4 regions of the Paenibacillus sp. Y859 genome follow, and region 2 is predicted to be linked to each of the others. Evidence: predicted binding sites of a transcription regulator. Region 2 holds the regulator's gene; each other region holds the start of a gene.
The links. The regulator Rex, encoded in region 2, represses fermentation and respiration genes when NADH is low (regulators of the CRP and FNR family bind a similar motif). The targets are predictions, from matches to a motif close to TTGTGAAATATTTCACAA.

Region 1 (2,215 bases), 240 kb from region 2:
GGATCAGATCCAATCTTGGGCAGAGAGTTGGATCGATTAAGCGAAACGAAAAATCGAGTAGAAGTATCGACTTTGAAACCTCATTCATTAATTGAAATGAGGTTTTTTTTAATTTCCCTCGTGATTACAATCACAACCCTGCTGTCCTCCTAGGTATAGCCTGAATAGGTAAGACTTGAAAAGATACCTAGGAGGAATGAATCATGTCGGTTGAAGCTCTTGTTTTCAGCGCTGATCATATCGTAAGTGATATTGTTATAAAGTTTCCAAAGGCTAGTGATTATTTCCGCGCTCATAAAATTGACTTCTGTTGTGGTGGTAAGCGCCCACTTATGGATGCCGTTCAGGAAAGAGGTCTGGACATTGATCAAGTAGTAGAGGAGTTAAATCAATTAGTTGCTAAGCACCCAGGTCTAGACGGTGATAAGGATGGTATGAAGAATTTCGTAGAAATGGACTCTCCATCATTGATTGATTACATTGTAAGAAAACATCATGATTACTTACGTGAAGAACTTCCTGAAATATATAAGAATGTTACGAGAGTTAACCGAGTTCATGGCAATCATGATCTACATTTGGAACAATTATACGTTCTGTATACAAGATTAAAAGATGAGTTGCTTGAGCATACAGCGGATGAAGAAGAACGATTCTTCCCACGAATGGTTGCTCTAGAACAACAATTTGAAGAGTCTACAAGTAAAGAACTTCAAGATTCAATTGCGCAATTAGAAGATGAGCATGACCAAGCTGGCGATATTTTAAAAGAGATCAGGGAAATCACGAATGATTTCATACCTCCAGCTCACGCGTGTACTACATATCGTATCACGTATGAAAGACTAGCAGAGCTAGAGCGTATGACATTTGAACATGTGCATTTGGAGAACAATATTTTATTTCCACGTTTTCAAGCTTAATGGATAGTGAAAAAGGATAGAGATTGAGAATCCAAATCTATCCTTTTTCGCTGTTTCTGTTGATGTCAATGAAATTGACGTTAAAAACAGATGGATATAGTTAAAAATGTGAACATATATGTGATAATATTCACATTATATGTGAATCAAATCACAATCTATATTTATTAAGATGTTAAACTTATATTATAAGGTAAGGAACAGAAGGAGGGTTTCCAAACATGCAACAAAAGAAAAAAGACAAACTATTGGTGATTGGGAATGGAATGGCAGGCATAAGTACAGTTGAACAAATATTAAAACTTAGTGATTCATTTGATATTACGGTATTTGGTAGTGAACCACATCCTAACTATAACCGAATCATGCTGTCCTACGTACTGGAAGGTAGCAAGACGGTCGATGATATTGTATTGAATGATTGGAACTGGTATTCAGATAATCAAATTACACTGCACACGACAACGACGGTGACACATATTGATCCGACAAATAAGCTAGTGACTACGGACAATGGTATGACGGAGACGTATGATAAGATCATCATCGCGACAGGATCGAATCCTTTTATATTACCGATTCCTGGGAGTGATAAAGATGGAGTTATCGGTTTCAGAGATATTAATGACTGTAACCAAATGATGGATGCTGCTCAGAAGTATAAGAAGGCCGCTGTCATCGGTGGCGGGCTTTTAGGTCTAGAGGCGGCAAAAGGGCTAGTGAATCTAGGGATGGATGTAACGGTTGTCCATTTAATGGAAGATATTATGGAGCGCCAATTAGATCGTAGTGCCTCTTCAATGTTGCAGGCAGAATTGGAACGTCAAGGGATAAAATTTGCTATGGGCAAACAAACCTCAGAGCTAATTGGAGAAGAACGAGTAAGTGGATTGCGTTTCAGTGATGGAAGTATTTTGGATGCTGATCTTGTTGTGATGGCGGTAGGTATTAAACCGAACATAGCGCTTGCCATAGCTAGTGATATGGAAGTAGGACGAGGTATTGTTGTAGATGACTACATGCGTACTTCATTAGAAGATGTGTATTCCGTCGGTGAGTGTACGGAACATCGGGGAGTGTGTTACGGACTCGTAGCGCCTTTATTTGAACAAGGACATGTATTGGCTAAGCATATATGTGGAGTTGCCACATCTCCTTATGAAGGTTCTATTGTCGCGACGAAGCTTAAAATATCTGGTGTCGATGTGTTCTCTGCAGGTGAGTTTGTTGAAGGACCTGAACATACCGTGATTTCTACTAAAGATGAGTGGAAAAGAACCTATAAGAAAATC
Region 2 (2,215 bases):
GTCACTATCGGAGTAAATCCCTACAGATGTATGCGGTTCCTGTAGATGTAAGTCAGCAGCTAAAGGAAGTATTCTTTGATAAAAAGAAAAGTATTATTCTAACTTCAGCTACGTTGTCAATCGACAAATCCTTTCAGTATATGACTGAAAACTTGGGGCTTCAGGAAGCTTCGGATCAAGATCGACTGGTAACTGTGCAATTGCCGTCTCCTTTTCGCTATCGTGATCAGGCATTGCTGATTATCCCGCGTGATTTCCCAAGTGTGAAGGGAAGTATAGGCGACGCGCTCTTCGTCGAAACACTTGTTAAATCACTGGCTGAAACAGCTATCGTTACACAAGGTCGAATGTTAGTATTATTCACTTCATACCGTATGCTTCGGCAAGTGTATGAGCCTTTAAGTAAAGCACTCTCCTCTACGGATATTGCGGTACTAGGACAAGGTGTGGATAATGGAAGCCGAAGTAAGTTGATCCGCCGTTTCCAGGATAGTAGTGCCTCGGTACTTCTAGGAACAAACAGCTTCTGGGAAGGGGTAGATATTCCAGGAGAAGCACTGACTTGCTTAGCTATTGTTCGACTTCCTTTTCAGCCTCCTAATCATCCACTTGTAGAGGCGAAGAGTGAACTTTTACAGCAACAAAAGAAAAATCCTTTCATGAAGCTTTCAGTACCTCAAGCAGTTATTCGTTTCAAACAAGGATTTGGACGATTAGTGCGTACGGCGAGTGACCGAGGAATCGTTATTGTATATGATACACGGGTGATTGAATCTTATTATGGGAAGTACTTCCTATATTCACTACCTGGTCCTAAGATGGAGCATATGTCAACGGATCAAATGGTTCCAAGAATTTCGGAATGGTTACAAGACGGACACCGTCCTTGATCAATGTATTAGCTATTCATTAGGAGGAGCAAATATGAAATCTGATAAAATTTCAGAAGCTGTTGTACGCAGATTACCTATTTATTTGCGTTATCTGACAGAACTTCAAAGACGGGAAGTAGCTACAGTCTCTTCACAGGAATTAGGTCAAAAGCTAGACTTGAATCCTGCGCAAATTCGTAAGGATCTTGCTTATTTTGGCGATTTTGGTAGAAAAGGCATTGGGTATGACGTAGCTTATTTAATTGAAAAAATACGACATATTCTTAATTTGGATCAACAGATCAATGTTGTTCTAGTAGGTGCCGGTAATCTAGGCCACGCTTTATCCAATTATAATGCTTACTTGAAAGAGAATTTAAAGATTGTCGCCGTATTTGATGCATATCCAACGAAGATTGGAACGCGTATTAATACAATAGAAGTTCAACCTATGGATGAACTTTTCGATACAATTAAGAAGCATAATATTCGCATTGGAATCATTACCGTTCCTGAGCAAGAAGCTCAGGATGTTGCCGATAAATTGATTGAAGCAGGAATTGGAGCTATATTGAATTTCGCTCCAACGATATTAAAGGCCCCGGCGGATGTTCGTATTCATGCAGCTGATTTCACTACGGATATGCTTAGCCTTGCTTATTATTTGGTTAATGGAAAGGGAGATTCAGACGAAAATGAACAACAAAATTCAGAAGTGGATCATTAAGAATGGTACGTTCGCTGTTCTGAACAATGAACAACCTGTATTGAAGGGGTATATGCTCATAGAGGATGATTTGATCACGTATATTGGTGAAGACAAGCCGGTAGTTGATGAAGATATTCCAGAGGTGGATGGTAGCCATTTGTTGTTCTTACCAGGTCTTGTCAACACACATGGACATGCTGCTATGTCATTGCTTAGAGGCTATGGCGATGATCTTGCGCTACAAGTATGGTTACAGGAGAAAATGTGGCCAATGGAAGAGAAATTCACCCCTGAAGATGTCTACTGGGGAGCTTCCTTATCTGTGTTAGAAATGCTTAAGGGTGGTACAACGACTTTTCTAGATATGTATGATCACATGGATCAGGTAGCTAAAGTAGTTCAGGAATCTGGAATTCGCGGCGTCCTAACTAGAGGTGTTATTGGATTATGTTCTGCGGAAGTCCAACAACATAAGCTTCAGGAAGCGATCTCTTTTGCAAAAAATTGGCACGGACAAGCAGAGGGTAGAATTACGACGATGATGTCGCCACATGCTCCTTATACATGCCCGCCAGATTACTTCGAGAAGTTTGTACAGGCTGCACATGATCTCGATCTGCCGATGCATACACAT
Region 3 (2,215 bases), on a different contig from region 2:
ATAGTATGGGAAAGAGGAATAGCAGTGGAAATATAAGAAATATAGTATCGAGTGAAACTTATACTTTCCTATATACCAAAAAAGCCGACTCCTGTTCACGCTTGAGGAATCAGCTTAAAGCTATCTTCATATATTTAATGGTCAAAGATGCCTTCTCAAGCAACTTCTACTAGGCAAGTTCCTCTCTCCATACATGCAACATCGCCATATCATACGGTATAAAGTCTTTCAGAATACTTCCAATAGCGGTATACATCGGACTTTGTGCTAGACACATTAAATCTTCACCGAAGGTTGGAATCCACTTCACTAGATGTTCCTCTAAGAACTGAATCTGATCATCAATTAATTCTAGTTGTGCCGTCCTGATTCGTCGATCATCTGATGCTCGTTCAGCAAGAATAGCCATGTACTCAAGCTCAAGCGAAATATTATCGTCCTGTTCATGGTTCAATTTATTGAATGCAATACCTGACTGAACGTAAATCTCACGAACGTCAGCAGTACAGTCCACATCCTTCTCACTCAGCCTACTCACATAATCACTTTCACATAGCGATGGGAATATGGGACGCATACAGTGAAATAAACGTTGGTACTCTGCCTTCTCCAATTCACAAACCTTAGCAAGTTGACCTGGCATAATATCGGATAAGTAACTCTTCAACAGTTGACCGCCTTCTGTTAACAGAATTTCCTCCCTAGTAACTATATGCTGTCTCCATTGTGCAACGAGTGACAAGTTTGGCGGACTCCCCAAGAAATCTATAAGCAATTGATATACCCAGCCTCTACCTTGCTTCCAGCGTACACATTCCTCAGTATCCTTAACAAGTTCCATGGTTAGTAACACAGAGTTCAACCCCCTTTATGTCCTAGCAATGAGTCGAGACGATACAATAAACATCATATATTTGTTCTTTTAAAGGTAGCGCTTTCTTATATATTCATAATACATCAAATGTTAGATATCTCATGTGACATTCTTCACGATATTATAACCATTTCTTTTTACTAGGAGAACCAACTAAGTCACCTTTTTTCAAAGATGGACCCGTCTCGAGGGATATATAAGGAATATCGTATTCTGTGAAACTTATACTTTTTTATATTTCGCAAAAAAAATGACTTCCATCAGCGATGGAAATCATATCAATTGAAATTCCGGCATACGATTACTAGGGGGAATCGTCACCTTATAAATATATAATAACTTATTTTGTAAGCGCTTACCAGTCCTTTTTATTTCTTTCCCTCCTTTTTTGCACTAAATGATGAATTTATGCTGATATGGAAATTTGTTGGTTTGAATCCCTTTTCAACACATGTTAAAGTGGAATGGTTGATCTAAACACCATAAATAACCATTAACAATTCGTATTTAGGATGATCTTTGGTTAAGCCAAGTATAATAGGGCTCAACTATTCCTCCTATGGAAAGGAATGTACATATTGAATGAACCCATAGAAACCAAATCTTCCTTAACGTCACTTAGACTTTTCAATTTCTTCCTATATGGCTCCATGGTGCTCTTTACTAGCTTTTTCCAACTTTATCTTCATGATGTCGGCATGACGAAATTTGAAATTGGTAGTCTAATGGCTCTCGGGCCCTTCGTCTCTTTGTTTGCTAATCCCTTTTGGAGAAGCTGGGGTGACCGCTTGCATAATATGAGACGTATTATCGTCATTATGATGAGTGGAAGCGTGTTGCTGATACAGTTTGTTTTTCAAGCTGATAGCTATCCTATGGTGTATTTAACAATGACCTTATTCTTTTTCTTTCAGACACCTCTCTTCTCTCATAGTAACAGTCTTATACTAGGATATATTCAGGATACACCTCATAAATTTGGTAGTTTCCGCATATGGGGGTCTATCGGTTGGGCAGTAACCGCCATTGCAGCAGGACAAATCCTTGACTCGACGGGGATATCACGAGTATCAACCCTATTTACTGCTCTTCTTATCTTGACCATTGGGATGGTAATGCTTCTTCCACCCTTGCATCGTTCTTCCTACACTCCAAAGTTAAATCTTAAAGGATTTGCAGCGATCATGACTAATCCATACTTTCTTTTCTTTATCCTTTTGGGTGTTCTAGTATCTGTTCCGAATGCTATGAATAATACATTTATGTCATTATATATAACGGAAATTGGTGGATCTAAACGAATTGTTGGATTAGCAGTATTCCTGTCTTCTTTGTTTGAAA
Region 4 (2,215 bases), on a different contig from region 2:
GCAGATAATTGTTGGGAAGAGGCTGCAACTTGAATTGAAGTATCGTTGACCTCTTGAATGAGTTCTTGTAGATTGCGAGTCATCATATTGAAATCTGCGGAGAGCTGTCCGATTTCATCTGTGCTTTTAAACATCAATGGTTTCACAGTCAGATCACCTTTAGTAATTTGGTGCACATGCGCTGATAGAAGAGCTATTGGACGGATCATTCTCTGAATGATCAGATAAATAACTAGTGCAGCGGCAAGAAATAAAGAAGCACCTACAATGAAAGGATATAAGAGCGTGTTAATCGTGCGTTGTTGAATGAGCGAAGCGTCAACATTGATGGCGAGAAGAGCGATGATTTCTTGAGTAGAGTCATTGTCTTTATAAATGGGCCCGTATCCTGTCTTTAGGTGGATATCATCATATGTGTATACGCTGGAATAGCTGGAATGCTTCATATTAATAATCATTTCACGAGCATCTTGATCTAAGTAGAAGGAGTCGCCTGCTTGATATCCTCTGCTTTTCAGACTGGTATCAGCAGCTAGAATGGTGCCATCCAAAGATAGGACGAAAGCTTCTTTAAACAAGGGCTTCTTATGTATAATCCAATCAATGTTAGTCTCCACTGTGTGACGTGAAGTAGTATCTCCTTGAACGAGTGCTATAATATCTTGTGGATCAACTAACCCTGAAGTGATGTCTGCACATCCAACCGTTTCGATTCCGAGTGCTTCATCAATCTGGCGATAGGTTATATTATAAGCAAAGCTGCTGACCGATACACCTACTGCAAAGAGTAGGGCGATCAACATTAATGTAATCTTCGTAGCTAATCTCACGTTGTAGCCTCCAGTATCTAATGTGTATAAGTTGTTAGTATAAAATTGCAAATAAAATAAGATTAACAGATCAATTTTTAATATTGTGTGACAAACTTCACAATGTGGATAACTTTTTCCTTTAAGTGTGATAAATATCACATGCTCTTGGAGGAGGGTCTGACAAAATATAAAGATATAAAAAGGGAAGAGGGATAATAATTATGGATCCGGTCATGCTCGCACGCATCCAATTTGCGTCAACAACGCTGTTTCACTTTATTTTTGTACCATTGTCCATAGGATTGGCATTACTGATCGCCATTATGGAGACAATGTATGTTATCGAAGGAAAAGAAGAGTACAAAAAGATGGCCAAATTCTGGGGTCATTTGTTTCTTATAAACTTTGCTGTAGGTATCGTAACAGGAATACTACAAGAATTTCAGTTTGGGATGAATTGGTCGGATTATTCTAGATTTGTAGGAGATGTATTTGGAGCACCGCTAGCAATCGAAGCATTACTGGCTTTTTTCCTAGAGTCCACATTTCTTGGGATATGGATTTTTGGGTGGGACCGCTTGTCTAAGAAGCTTCACTTAGCGTGTATTTGGTTAGTATCTTTTGGTACTATGATGTCCGCTGTTTGGATTCTAATCGCGAATTCCTTTATGCAGAGACCTGTTGGATTTGAGATTAATAATGGTCGAGCCGAGATGAATGACTTCTTTGCTCTGATTACGAACGGACAGGCATTAGTGGAAATTCCACATACCATTCTAGCCGCATTCATGACAGGGGCCTTCTTCGTTACAGGTGTCAGCGCCTATAAAATGTTGAAACGTCAAGATTTTCAATTTTTCAAGAAGTCTTTCATTATTGCTATTATCGTAGGAATGGTCTCATCGATTGGTGTCGCGCTTGTAGGACATAGTCAAGCCCAATACCTAGTAGAGACGCAACCGATGAAGATGGCGGCTTCGGAAGGACTATGGGATACAAGTTCTGACCCGGCTCCTTGGACGGTCTTTGCGACAATAGATCCGGAGAAGAAAGAGAATGGTATGGTTATACAAATTCCATATTTACTCAGCTTCTTGTCTTATAGTAAGTTCTCTGGTGAAGTGGTTGGGATGAACCAGCTACAAGCAGAGTATGAAGAGAAATATGGTCCGGGGGACTATATTCCACCTGTACGCACGACGTTCTGGAGCTTCCGGATCATGGTAGCAAGTGGATCTGTACTCATACTTCTAAGTATGTATGGTGTCTATTTGGTAGCTCGTAAGAAGCTAGAACAGACTAACAAATGGTTTATGCGTATTATGATATGGTCGATTTCATTACCTTTTATCGCGAACTCAGCAGGTTGGATTATGACGGAGATGGGTCGCCAACCGTGGACT

Region 1: a site for Rex is predicted at 1,063-1,080, ahead of nirB (nitrite reductase large subunit NirB). Genes of this name have one in related genera too.
Region 3: a site for Rex is predicted at 976-993, ahead of AC1TO8_RS15445 (TorD/DmsD family molecular chaperone). Genes of this name have one in related genera too.
Region 4: a site for Rex is predicted at 916-933, ahead of AC1TO8_RS12490 (cytochrome ubiquinol oxidase subunit I). Genes of this name have one in related genera too.

What each region holds. Positions count from the first base shown of each region.
Region 1 covers NZ_JBXCIZ010000002.1:413,604-415,818, forward strand. Annotated here, with positions in the region: gene AC1TO8_RS06765 (winged helix-turn-helix transcriptional regulator) at 1-40, shown strand, start outside; gene ric (iron-sulfur cluster repair di-iron protein) at 204-923, shown strand; gene nirB (nitrite reductase large subunit NirB) at 1,145-2,215, shown strand, end outside.
Region 2 covers NZ_JBXCIZ010000002.1:658,206-660,420, forward strand. Annotated here, with positions in the region: gene dinG (ATP-dependent DNA helicase DinG) at 1-890, shown strand, start outside; gene AC1TO8_RS08190 (redox-sensing transcriptional repressor Rex) at 925-1,599, shown strand; gene AC1TO8_RS08195 (amidohydrolase) at 1,568-2,215, shown strand, end outside.
Region 3 covers NZ_JBXCIZ010000007.1:52,090-54,304, reverse strand. Annotated here, with positions in the region: gene AC1TO8_RS15445 (TorD/DmsD family molecular chaperone) at 170-853, opposite strand; gene AC1TO8_RS15440 (MFS transporter) at 1,444-2,215, shown strand, end outside.
Region 4 covers NZ_JBXCIZ010000004.1:317,115-319,329, forward strand. Annotated here, with positions in the region: gene AC1TO8_RS12485 (methyl-accepting chemotaxis protein) at 1-830, opposite strand, end outside; gene AC1TO8_RS12490 (cytochrome ubiquinol oxidase subunit I) at 1,034-2,215, shown strand, end outside.